4 regions of the Klebsiella sp. genome follow, and region 4 is predicted to be linked to each of the others. Evidence: predicted binding sites of a transcription regulator. Region 4 holds the regulator's gene; each other region holds the start of a gene.

Region 1 (3,255 bases), on a different contig from region 4:
TCCGGAAATGCCGTTAGTAATATCTTCGCCCGTGCTGGTAGCCAGCATCGACGCTGGGTCATTCAGTTCATCGCGATTCCACTCCATACCCAACGTGAGGGTCTGTTCAGCCAACCAGTTGAAAGGAATATTCAACTCGCCGGTTGATCGCCATGATTCCAGTCGGCTGGTGGCATATTCATCGCTGTTGATCATCCCTTCTACGCGGCCGGTGGAACCTTCCTTCAGGCGGGTGTTGTTGGTTTTTTCGTAGTAGACGCCCGCTTTCGACTGGCCCCAGTCCCAGATGCCGTTATAGGTCAGGCCCCAGGTCTGACGATACATCCGGTTTGTTTCCTGGCCGTAAAGCGAATCCACCAGCCCGTTTGGACTGACGTTGCCGTTGCTGTACTGAGTATCTCCGGCATAAATATTGCCCTGGCGGCTATAGGCGTAGCTGAAATCGACAATCTGCTGCGGCGTCACTTTCCATGACAGCAGGGCGTTAATATCTTTGTTGCGAACGCCTTCGCGGCCTGCGGCATAAGAGCCATTTTGCGCATGGTTGATATCCCAGGCATCGGGCTCCGTTTTGTTTATGTTGCCGTACAGACGCATCGTCAGGGCATCGCCGGCCAGTGGTCCGTTAAGGTTAAAGTTAGCCCGGTTGGTGGAGCCTTCTTTATTATTTTCCGGCTGATTGGTATAGAGCGAAAGCGAGCCGTGCCAGTCGTTAGTCGGGCGTTTAGTAATAATATTCACCACGCCGCCCGCGGCGCCGGAGCCGTAGCGCGCCGCAGCAGGGCCGCGCAGAACCTCGATACGCTCGACCATTTCCGGCGGAACCCAGTTGCTGTCGCCGCGGGTATCGCGCTCGCCGCGCCAGCTATAACGTACCGAGTTTCTTGAACTGACGGGCACGCCATCGATAAGAATCAGCGTGTTTTCCGGCCCCATGCCGCGAATATCAATCTGTCGGTTGTTGCCGCGACTGCCGCTGGCGCTGTTGCCGGTCAGATTGACACCGGGCATTTTACGAATGATTTCTGACAGATCGTTAACCGGCGGATCTTTAGCGATATCTTCTGCGGTGATGATCGAAACGCCCGGCTGCTGTTTGAGCGCTTCTTCAGCGGTTCCCCGAACGACCATCGTTTCGGTATCCTGCTCTACCTCTTCGGCGAAAACACCCGGGCTAAGTAAGCCTGCGATGGCCAGGGCAAGAGGCGTTGCTATGTGATTTTTCTGCGGTCTCATTATGAATATCCATATCAAATCATGAAAAATTGAGATCGAGAATATCAATGATAATTATTATCATTACAATTGTAGGGAGGGAATCTCCATGAAATCCTCACAATTGCCGCAACTTTCCAACTTATGGCAAGGATAATGAAGAAACGTTTTCGACGGTTAGAAATCAGTCTCAATGGGAAATGCTGTCGGAGGGACTCAGAATAATGAGTTAAACCGGTTTAGTGTCGACAAACCTGAAATTTAATTAGTTGTCTGAAGGGGGAATAAATTGAATGGTAAGGGAAAAGAAGGGCGGCACGCAGAGAATTATGCGTGCCGAAGCGAACTTAGTGATTGTCGTCCTGCGGCATATGGCGATAGATGTAAACGCCACTTAGCAGGGTGAACACCAGCGTCAGAGCCGTCAGGCCGAAGACTTTGAAGTTGACCCAAATATTCTGCGGTAGCCAGAAAGCGATGTAGATATTCGCCAACCCGCACAGGATGAAGAACACCGCCCAGGCCAGATTCAGGCGCGACCACACTTGCTGCGGCAGCGTCAGCTCTTTACCCAGCATGCGCTGGATCAGCGGCTTTTTCATCACCCACTGGCTAAACAGCAGCGCGCTGGCGAACAGAACGTAGATAACCGTCACCTTCCATTTAATAAACTCGTCGTTATGGAAGAAGATGGTCAGTCCGCCGAATACGGCGACCAGTACAAAAGTAATCAGCGCCATTTTCTCGACTTTGCGATAGCGCACCCAGCTGTAGATCAGCACAATGGCCGTGGCGATAATCAGCGCGGTCGTCGCGGCGTAGATATCGTAAAGCTTGTAGAATGCGAAGAAGACTACCAGCGGTAAAAAATCCAAAAACTGCTTCATACATCGATTCCGTTGTTCAGGAAGGGCCGGGAGGATCCGGCCCGGATTAAGTTAGTTGCGAATAAGCATATACAAGCGGAATAAATAGATCAGCAACAATGCGGAGATCAGATTGCTGAGAGTATTTATTACCACAGCGCCAACGTTTGGCGTCAGTACCGCGAAGCTGGAGGCAAACAGCAGCAGCAGGGTTTTCGCCAGCAGCCAGCCGATGATAGCCGGAGCCACCAGGCGTACATTGGCCCACGCCAGGCGCATACTGCTACGCATGGCGCTGAAGATACCGATTTTATCCTGCACCAGCATTACCGGCGCGAAAGAGAGCACGATAGCCAGCAGGACGCCCGGCACCACCACCAGCATCATCCCCATCTGGACCACAAAGGTCGTCAGCAGGATCAGCAGCAGCAGCTTTGGCAATACCGGTGCGGAAGCGCCGATCGCCCGTAGAGCGCTGACGCGCTGACCGGCGGAGATCATCTGAATCATCAGCAGAACGCCGCCAGCAAGAATGGCATTACCCACCAGACCGGAGAACGTGGAGGCGGCGGAAGCGCGCAGCAGGATCTGCTGTTGCTCCGGCGTCATGCTCTGGACCAGCTCGAACAGCCCACCGCTACCCGCCAGGCTATCGCCCTGGCTCAAGATCGATAACTGCTCTTCACTGGGTGAAAAGGCATGGCCAAGTACTACCGTTATGAACGCGCATAGCAGCGCAATCAGCAGGATAGTAACGAACTGATTGCGGAAAAAGTTTCCGGTGTCACGGTAGACGGACTTCGCCGTGATAGACATGCATTCTCCTTGAGTATTGCAGGTGTTAACTAGCGGGCGATTGTACCGCAAATCGCGGCTGGGTAGCAGTCTCTGCTCCTGCGCGCTAAGTATATCTTTGTAAATAGAAGAGGAAACCAGCGATGCGCTGCCTTGAGTAGCGCAAAAGCAGGATTTTGATGTTGCGCGCTTATCACTGATTGCATTGAAAAAGTGAAAATTAATCTGGATCAATAAATGTTAAATTTGCCTGTTTAATGTGATCTATGTTGGATCAAACATACTTCATTGTAGGTATATTCTTGCGCTGAATAACCATAATGAGGAAGTGGGTATGAAAAAGTTAGCAGCGGCGTTTGTTATTCTGAGCACTCTCACC
Region 2 (3,255 bases), on a different contig from region 4:
AGGTCGAAGGTGTTATAGCCAGCGTCCAGAATACGTACGCCAACGCCAGTCGCACCGCCGTAGTTGTTTTCTTTAGTGTTAGCCATCAGGCTGGTGTCAGTAGTATCTACGTTAGCAGAAGTGAAGGTCACATTGACTTTATCAATAGTGGTTTTTACCCCCTCAGTATCAGTGCTGGTCAGAACGCAGTCCTGCAGTTTAATAGTGAAGTCTGCAGACTGTGAATACTGGCCACCGTTCAGTACGGTATCAGCAACCTGACCCAGATCTACGTCAATCTGAGAGCTTTCCGGTGCAACAGAGCAAGGTGCAGTAATTACAGTACCAGAGAAAGTGACAATACCGTGGCCCTGATCGTCAGCGCTTGCATTAAAAGCAGTAGCAGAAAAAAGAGCGGTAGTGACAACAGCAAGCAGCGTTTTTTTAAACATGGAATATAATCCTTTATAAAGAACTCATTTAGAACGGATATAAATAACTTTCTGGAGTTAAATATTAAAGTTTCATGAAAGCAATATTAACTCACGACGCGGAAATTATCACGTAACCATCTGTTACACTTGTTACTTATAGTTAATTAAATTGTAAGGCGTGCTTAAAAAATTCTCTAAAATGTATGTATTTTAAGACTTTCCTTGTTTTTATAATGATTTTTTGTGTAAGTTATCGAAAAATAATCCATTTTGTGAATTTTATGATCTTTTTTTGACCGTGGGAGCTATCCTGTTTTAATATTAAAAAACAAGTGGAAATATTATTAAATAATATATATAAATAAGTTCAATTTCCTTGGGGTTAAACAGGATATTGTTTTTTTATTTATCATTTACCATGAATTCACATGGTGAATTGACAAGCGAAATATAATACCCCAGATATTTGGAGCATTAATTTAGCCAATCCCCATTGTTTGCAGTATAACCAGACTTAATCCCATCACTGACATTCCGCACAATACCCCATAACTGGGATTGCTCTGAGGATCTATCTCTTTTGCCAGCGGCATGAGTTCATCAACCGAGAGCGCGATCATTATCCCGGCGACAGCGGCCATAATTGCCCCCATTACTACCGGAGATACCAGACTGCCGAGGATAAGCCAGGCCAGCAGGCCACCGAGGATTTCCGCCATACCGGAAATGCCAGCCCAGAACACGGCTTTACTTCTGGAACCGGTGGCGGCGTATACCGGACCGGCGACCGCCAGTCCTTCAGGAATATTGTGTAGCGCGACTGCTAATGCGACCCCCATACCTAACTCAAGGTTATTGCTGGCCGTCACGAAGGTGGCGATTCCCTCCGGAAAGTTATGCAGGCTGATGCCTAACGTCAGGAGCATTGCCGTACGCCGCAAATTACGCGGGCGCGAGATGCCTGGGATCATCAGATCCTGCGGGTGGGCGTGCGGTAGCAGGCGGTCAAGAGCAAAGTAGCCCAGCAGGCCGATAATAAACATACCGTAGCCAAGCAATGGTGACATGCCTTCGGTTCTCAGCGCGGCGGGCAACATCTCCATCAGTGAGATCAGCAGCATAATCCCGGCAGCGAAACCCAGGGAAAATCCCAATAAGCGATTGGACGGCTTCTGCCCGATAACGCCGAAAATGGCACCGATAAAGGTGGCACTACCTGCTAACAGGGTCAATATAACTGGTGATGACATTATTCACCTCCTTATGATAATGATTATCATTAATAATATCTGTATTAATTGCCGACCGCGAGAGGAAGAATGAACTCTTTACCACCTCTTACATTCAAATTTTCTGACGATCATCATCATGCTTATCAGAGTTTATCCTGCAGCAAAAGCGCGTAATGTGAATACATCAAATTCATCTGAATTAAGGATATCATCATGTCCCGTACCCGTATGCCCGCGCTATTTTTAGGTCATGGCAGCCCAATGAACGTGCTGGAAGATAACATCTATACTCGCGCCTGGCACCATCTGGGTGAAGCGCTACCGCGACCAAAAGCGATTGTAGTGATTTCTGCGCACTGGTTCACGCGCGGTACGGGAGTGACCGCGATGGAAGCGCCGAAAACCATTCATGATTTTGGTGGCTTCCCGCAGGCGCTATACGATACGCATTACCCGGCACCGGGTTCTCCTCAACTGGCACAGCGCTTGGTTGAGTTACTGGCGCCAGTGCCTGTGACGCTGGATAAAGAAGCTTGGGGTTTTGACCATGGTTCGTGGGGGGTGTTGATTAAGATGTACCCCGATGCGGATATTCCTATGGTGCAACTGAGCATTGATAGCACTAAACCTGCTGCCTGGCATCTGGAAATGGGGCGCAAGCTGGCGCAACTTCGTGATGAGGGCATTATGCTGGTGGCAAGCGGCAACGTGGTACATAACCTGCGTACCGCGCGTTGGCATGGTGAAAGCACGCCATATCCCTGGGCTGAGTCGTTTAATGATTACGTGAAAGCGAACCTGGCCTGGAAAGGTGCGGTTGCTGAACATCCGTTAGTGAACTATCTGGCGCATGAAGGCGGATCGCTATCCAACCCGACCGCAGACCACTTCCTGCCTCTGCTTTATGTCCTGGGGGCGTGGGATGGTGAAGAACCCATTACTATTCCTGTCGAAGGGATCGAAATGGGGTCGCTCAGCATGCTGTCAGTGGTGATTGGTGCTTAAAGAAGTGATAACCCCGGCAGAGTAATGCTGTCGGGGTTAGGTATTACTCAGTGAAAACGTGCGGATAGAAACGCGACAGATCCTGGGTAATCAATGCCCGGTCTTCGCGAATACCGATCCCCGCAGGTTGATCGTTAATCAGCCAGCTACCGATGAGCGTGTAGCTATCGCCAAACTTTGGCAGCGTGTAAAACTCCTGCACGATGGTGCCTTCTTCACCGTACGGACCTTCTACTGCTTCTACTACTTTGCCGTTTTCCACGATAGATACGTTAGCCCCTTCGCGGGAGAAGATCGGCTTAATGACGTACTTCTCCATCTCCGGGTGAGCATCTTCGCTGAAGTAAGCCGCCAGCAGATTGGGATGATTCGGGAACATCTCCCACAGCAACGGCAGCAATGCTTTGTTGGAAATGATGCCCTTCCATGCCGGTTCCAGCCAGCGAACGCCAGCATCTTCCAGTTTGGTAGAGAACACTTCGCGCAGCATATACTCCCACGGGTAGAGTTTGAACAGGTTGCCTATTACTTGGTCCTGTTGGTCGGTAAACTGACCTTTTTCGCCCAAACCAATTTCTTCGATATAGAGGAATTCGGTCGCTACA
Region 3 (3,255 bases), on a different contig from region 4:
GTGTAGCGGGTATAGGCGATAAAGTTCTTGTAGCTGTTGTAGAACAGGGCGGTGCGCATGGTGATGCCTTCGGTGACTTCGCCCTTCATCCCCCACTCGAAGTTATCGCTGGTTTCGGTTTTCAGATCGGTATTACCGATCAGCGCGTACTGTGCGCGTCCGGCGTAGCTGGAGCCGAGGTTCCAGGATCCATACAGCTGGCTGGCGTTCGGGAACTGCGCCCCGCGCTGGTACTGCAGGTAAGTCATCAGGCGCGGAGCGATATCGTACTGGAAGGCCAGCGACGGCAGCGCCTGGGTATCGGAGTTCTTACCGTACAGATTTGAGACGGCAGAACCGGTCAGTACGCTGCTGTTGTTGGCCAGGTCAGAGACGTCCTCCGGCTTAGTCGACTGATGTACTACGCGAATGCCCGGGATGACGGCAAAGTTATGGCTGTCGAGGTCAAAGTTAATCTTGTCCTGCATGAAGCCTGCAACGATATAGCCTCGGCTGTCGGCGTCCGGCTGCATGATTTCGCTAAAGGCGCTCGGGGTTGGAGACTGGGTTAATGGCCGCTGGGTTTTGGTGGTGCTGGCGTTAAAGCCGGCGCTCAGATCGTGGCGGCCAATGGATTTCGCCAGCGCGCTCTGAATACCCCAGGTATCGGTATCGTAGTCGGAGCTTACCGTTTGCATCGCACGGGTGATGCTGTCCGGCATATATGTCCAGTCATGGGACTCAGTATGCTGGTAGTAGACTTTGGTCGAGACGCTGTCGATATAGTCATTCATCGGCGTCCAGTCATCTTTCAGGCTCAGGCCCCAGCGGCGGGTCTGGCTGGTCTGGTTAGAGGTGCCGATAACGCTGTTACCGCTGGAGTCCCAGGCATCGTAATGGGTGTGGTTGGTTTTATGGTAGTAATCGAAGGTGCTGGTCAGCTTATGTTCGTCATTCGGCCGCCAGATCCCGGAGGCTAAAAAGGCGTCGGAGTGCCAGTTAGCCGGGTATGAATCGACGGTCCCGCTGTTATTTTCTGTTTCCTGGCCGTCGCGGCGGCTGTAGACGAAGATCCCGCGCAGGGTTTCGTCACCGCCGGCGACGGTGACGCCGTTGTGCCAGCTGCGGTCTGCTGAGTTGTAGCCGCTGCGGTAGCCGAAGGCGCTGGTTTTGCCCGGATGCAGATAGTCATCTGCGGATTTCGGGCGGAAGGAGACATTGCCGCCGATGGAGCTGTTGGCGGTCTCGGTTGAGGTGGCTCCGGACTGAATATCGATGCTGCCGTACATGTACGGGTCAATATAGTCGCGGCCCATCCCGAAAGTATTGAGGCCCGCGCGGCTGGCGTAGCTGCGCCCGGTGGCGTTCGGCTGAGCGATGCCGTCGACGTCGATACCGACGCGGTTGCTCTCCATGCCGCGAATGTTGTAGCCGGTATAACCGCCCCGGTCGAAGCCGCTTTTGCCGTTGCCGGAACCGCCGCTGGCGCCGATTGCGCTAATCAGCGGTTCGTAGCGCATGATGGAGCCAAAGTCGTTGGCCCCTTTATCCTGCAGTTCCTGAGCGCTGATGGAATGCTCGCTGCCCGCTTTCAGCACGGGGGCTGGCGCGGTCACGGTCATCTGTTCTGAACTATCGTCGGATGATGAATCGTTGGTGGTATCAGCCGCCCCGGCGGAGGTCTGATAGATTGCTGCAAGCAAAGAAGTCACCAGCAGGCTTTTCTTAAACCATGCTGTTGATTGAGTGGAGTTATACATAGTAGCCACGCCTTGATAATTATTAGTATCGGCTCACGCGTTACTTCCAGAGTGCAGGTGTGTCCCGTTATTCCTTTGCGGACGATCGATAATCCATATGTATATGTCGCATTTATTGATTGAGAATGGTAATGATAGGTATTATCGTTTGCAACAAAATAATCATTTATTCCTCAATTAATCTGCAAGTTGTTTACAATTCATCCTTTTACTGACAGCGAGAAACCGATGAGTCACAAAGCCGCTATTACCATTACCTACTGTTCGCAGTGCAACTGGATGCTGCGCGCCAGCTGGATGGCCCAGGAACTACTGCATAGTTTCAGCACTGATATTGGCTCAGTGACCCTGGTACCGGGAACCGGGGGGATCTTCGTGGTGACCGTTGATGATGTGCAAATTTGGGAGCGTAAGCAGGATGGTGGTTTCCCCGATGCGGCGGAGCTGAAGCGTCGGGTCCGCGACGTTTGCTTCCCGGAGAAACCGCTGGGGCACGTGGATAAACCGGCATAATCCTCAAGGAGTATCGGGCTGCATCGTCTCCTTTAAATGTGTATTATTAATGCATCTTTATCGGTGAGGAACAGGCAATGGCGGGCAAACGTATTGCGCGGGAAAAAAAGACCATTAGCAGCATGATTACGCTCTATCAGCGCCGTTGCCCGGATGCCCATGAAGATGCGGAACATTATCAGGCGCTCAACGCCTATGCCGACAAGCGTCTGGATAAGTGCATATTTGGTGAAGAAAAACCGGCCTGTAAGCAGTGCCCGGTGCACTGCTATCAGCCTGCTAAACGCGAAGAAATGAAGCAAATTATGCGCTGGGCGGGGCCGAGGATGCTCTGGCGGCACCCGATTCTGACCATCCGCCACCTGATTGATGATAAACGGCCGGTGCCGGAGTTACCGGAAAAGTACCGACCCAAAAAGTAGCCGTGAGTTCCCCGGAGGCGATGCCCAGCCAGGTGGCCCGGGTAAGGCGCTAGCCGCGACCCGGGGCCTCGCCGGAATCGGCTTGGGTTTGACTATCGCGAACCGATGTACAGACAAACGCGATAATAAATAACAGGGTAAACAACACTACGATGGTTGGCGCAGGAGCGCTATCGAGATAAAACGACAGCCACACGCCGCCCAGCGAACAGCTCACCGCAATCGCCACCGCCAGCAGCAAGGCGCTGACAAACCGCCGCGTCAGCAGTAGCGCGATCGCCCCCGGGGCTATCAGCAGCGAAATCGACAAAATAATCCCCACCGCTTTTAGCGTCGCCACAATGGTCAGCGCAATCATGCACAGCAGCCCGTAATGCAGCAGCCCGCAGCGCAAACCGCTGGCTTTCGCTTGGTTCGGGTCGAAGGCGTGCAGCAGAAAATCGCGCCACTTCAGACCGATAATCAGCGCGATTGCCAGCGCAATCAGCGACGTTTGCACAATGTCGCTGGCGGAAATACCCAGCATGTCGCCAAAAAGAATATGGTCGAGATGCACCTCCGACTGAATCGACACGTACAGC
Region 4 (3,255 bases):
CAACCTCGACTTCCAGTCCGGCTATGCCGCCGATATGTTCGGCATTGATGTTGCGGCCTTTACCGCCATCGAAATGGGTGAAAGCAGCGACAGCGGACACCCGAACGAAATCGCTTTCTCCTCACGCAATAAAACTTACGATGAAGACTATTCCGGTGATAAGAGCGGGATCAGCCTGTACAAAGCAGCCGCCAAATTTAAATTTGGCCCGGCATGGGCGCGTGCTGGCTATATCCAGCCTACCGGTCAAACCTTGCTGGCTCCGCACTGGAGCTTTATGCCGGGTACCTATCAGGGGGCTGAAGCCGGTGCTAATTTTGACTACGGCGATGCGGGCGCGCTGAGTTTCTCCTATATGTGGACAAACGAATATAAAGCGCCGTGGCACATTGAGATGGATGAGTTCTATCAGAACGACAAGAAAACCAAGGTTGATTATCTCCACTCTCTCGGCGCCAAGTATGATTTTAAAAATGACCTCGTGCTGGAAGCCGCATTTGGCCAGGCACAGGGTTACATCGACCAGTATTTCGCTAAGGCCAGCTACAAATTTGATGTCGCAGGCACGCCGCTAACCACCAGCTACCAGTTCTACGGTACTCGCGATAAAGTCAGCAACGGCGGGGCGAACGATATTTATGATGGTACCGCCTGGCTACAGGCATTGACCTTTGGCTATAAGGTTGCTGATGTTCTCGACCTGCGCCTGGAAGGAACCTGGGTTAAAGCCGATGGTCAGCAGGGCTACTTCCTGCAGCGTATGACGCCGACTTACGCCTCATCTAACGGTCGTCTGGATGTCTGGTGGGATAACCGCTCTGACTTCAACGCCAACGGTGAAAAAGCGGTGTTCTTCGGTGCGATGTATGACATGAAGAACTGGAATATGCCGGGTTGGGCCTTCGGCGCGTCCTATGTTTATGCATGGGATGCAAAACCAGGAAAAATGTCTTCTCCTGATGCTTACTACAACCCTGACAAACGTCTGGAAGAGTCAGCCTATAGCCTGGATGCGATGTACACCGTACAGGAAGGACGCGCGAAGGGTACGCTGTTTAAACTGCACTTTACTCAATACGACAACCACTCCGATATCCCAAGCTGGAGCGGCGGCTACGGCAACATCTTCCAGGATGAGCGCGACGTGAAGTTCATGGTTATTGCTCCATTCACCATTTTCTGATGCCAGTGCGGCGGGCGTGATCCTGCCGCAATTTCCCGAGGTCGATTATGAAGAAGCTATTGCTTGTCGCCATTGTGGCGGCAGGTCTGGTTGCCTGCACGCAGTCGCCAGCGCCGAAAGAGGATTCAAAGTTAAAAGATGCCTACAGCGCCTGTATTAATACTGCTGAAGGTAACCCAGATAAAGTCGAAGCCTGCCAGAGCGTATTAGACGTTCTGAAGCAAGAGAAGCAGCATCAGCAGTTCGCCACCCAGGAAAGCGTGCGAGTACTGGATTACCAGCAATGTATCCAGGCGCGTAAAACCGGTAACGATCAGGCAGTACAGTCGCGCTGTGACCAGATTTGGAAAGAGATTCGTAGCAACAACACGAAACCCTGATTTTTACTTTTCGTAGCCATAAAAAAAGCCAACCGTCAGGTTGGCTTTTTGCTGCTTACGCAACGGGGAATTACTTTTCCACCGCGTCGTGGGCATGTTCATCTTCGCGGCAATCGCCTTCTGCACAGTGACCGTACAGGTACAGGCTGTGGTTGGTGAGGCGAATACCGTGTCGGGAGGCAATCTCACGTTGACGAGCTTCAATTGAGTCATCGCTAAATTCGATCACTTTGCCGCAATCAAGGCAAATCAGATGATCGTGATGATGCTGTTGCGTTAGCTCGAAAACGGATTTACCACCTTCGAAATTATGACGGGTGACGATGCCGGCGTCGTCGAACTGGTTCAGTACGCGATAGACGGTTGCCAGACCAATCTCTTCACCCATATCAATCAGGCGTTTATATAAGTCTTCCGCACTGACATGATGGTTATCCGGTTCCTGCAGGACTTCCAGGATTTTTAATCGCGGAAGTGTCACTTTCAGGCCAGCCTTCTTTAATGCGGTATTGTTGTCAGTCATGCGGAATCTGTCCTGTTGCTAAACGATCTACTTCCATCAACGGAAGTAATACAGAGAATCACCCGATGTAATGCGTCTCATTATAGAACTGCCATGGTGAAATGAAAACTGCAAGCATCGGGCCTTGTATGCTGTCAAAAACGAGGCACTGGCTACAAAGTGCTTCACGTGACCTCGTTAAATCAGAGGACATTGTACAGATATGTGATTAAAAGTTAAAAACTTGTAGCTATAACTTTGATTGCTTTTATCTATTAATTCGGCGAAATCTGACGATAACGCCGTTTAGACTCAGGCATTCTTGATTTCTTCGAGGTGCAGCTCTTCAGAAATCTGTTTTACCCATTTTTCCACGCGTTCGTTAGTCAGTTCTGGCTGACGGTCTTCGTCGATGGCCAGACCCACGAAGTGGTCGTCATCTGCCAGACCTTTAGATGCTTCAAAATGATATCCAGCGGTCGGCCAGTGACCAACGATAGTGGCGCCGCGGGGTTCGATGATGTCGCGAATGGTACCCAGCGCATCACAGAAGTATTCAGCGTAGTCTTCCTGATCGCCGCAGCCAAACAGCGCGACCAGTTTGCCGTTGAAATCGACTTCTTCCAGCGTCGGGAAGAAATCATCCCAGTCACACTGTGCTTCACCGTAGTACCAGGTTGGGATGCCGAGCAGCAGAATATCGTGAGCTTGCAGATCTTCTTTGCTGCTCTTGGCAATGTCGCGCACATCAGCAACATCTTTACCAAGCTGCTTTTGAATCATTTTTGCAATATTTTCGGTGTTGCCGGTGTCGCTGCCAAAAAAGATGCCGATGATTGCCATGAGTAAAATAACCTCTTGAAACTTAATGATGTGGTAGGGACTTAAATGCCCACAGATAGGGGCAATGATAGCAGAACTGAGAAGGGCGCGGAAACAGCAATCACGCCCGACTGCACACTCTGCTACATGAAAGCTTATTTTTTGAGGGTTTTAGGCTTTATCCTGGCTGCGCAGGGCCGCCAGTTGGTTCATCAGCATCTCTTCAATCAGATCGCTGCGGTTCATGTTGCGGGCTTCGGCCAGCTCATTGAGCGCATCAACCGCATCGGCATTGAGCTTCAGCTCAACGCGCTTCAAACCGCGAACTTTATCGCGCTTGAGCTGATTGCGTTTGTTGATACGCAGCT

The links. Region 4 encodes Fur, which represses iron uptake genes when iron is present. Its sites were predicted from a motif close to ATAATAATGAGAACNACTATCAA; they were not measured.
Region 1: the regulator Fur is predicted to act here: its motif matches at 1,284-1,306, upstream of QVF11_RS27490 (TonB-dependent siderophore receptor).
Region 2: the regulator Fur is predicted to act here: its motif matches at 1,671-1,693, upstream of zupT (zinc transporter ZupT).
Region 3: the regulator Fur is predicted to act here: its motif matches at 1,865-1,887, upstream of QVF11_RS15550 (TonB-dependent receptor domain-containing protein).

What each region holds. Positions count from the first base shown of each region.
Region 1 covers NZ_JAPUEW010000099.1:42,902-46,156, forward strand. Annotated here, with positions in the region: gene QVF11_RS27490 (TonB-dependent siderophore receptor) at 1-1,236, opposite strand, end outside; gene QVF11_RS27495 (septation protein A) at 1,563-2,102, opposite strand; gene QVF11_RS27500 (YciC family protein) at 2,154-2,897, opposite strand; gene ompW (outer membrane protein OmpW) at 3,211-3,255, shown strand, end outside.
Region 2 covers NZ_JAPUEW010000027.1:73,886-77,140, reverse strand. Annotated here, with positions in the region: gene QVF11_RS08945 (fimbrial-like protein) at 1-431, opposite strand, end outside; gene zupT (zinc transporter ZupT) at 893-1,663, opposite strand; gene ygiD (4,5-DOPA-extradiol-dioxygenase) at 1,859-2,650, shown strand; gene QVF11_RS08930 (glutathionylspermidine synthase family protein) at 2,694-3,255, opposite strand, start outside.
Region 3 covers NZ_JAPUEW010000049.1:132,358-135,612, forward strand. Annotated here, with positions in the region: gene QVF11_RS15550 (TonB-dependent receptor domain-containing protein) at 1-1,739, opposite strand, end outside; gene QVF11_RS15555 (Rdx family protein) at 1,968-2,252, shown strand; gene QVF11_RS15560 (nitrous oxide-stimulated promoter family protein) at 2,330-2,674, shown strand; gene sitD (iron/manganese ABC transporter permease subunit SitD) at 2,724-3,255, opposite strand, start outside.
Region 4 covers NZ_JAPUEW010000075.1:120,050-123,304, forward strand. Annotated here, with positions in the region: gene chiP (chitoporin ChiP) at 1-1,183, shown strand, start outside; gene QVF11_RS22580 (ChiQ/YbfN family lipoprotein) at 1,231-1,563, shown strand; gene fur (ferric iron uptake transcriptional regulator) at 1,634-2,086, opposite strand; gene fldA (flavodoxin FldA) at 2,378-2,908, opposite strand; gene ybfE (LexA regulated protein) at 3,059-3,255, opposite strand, start outside.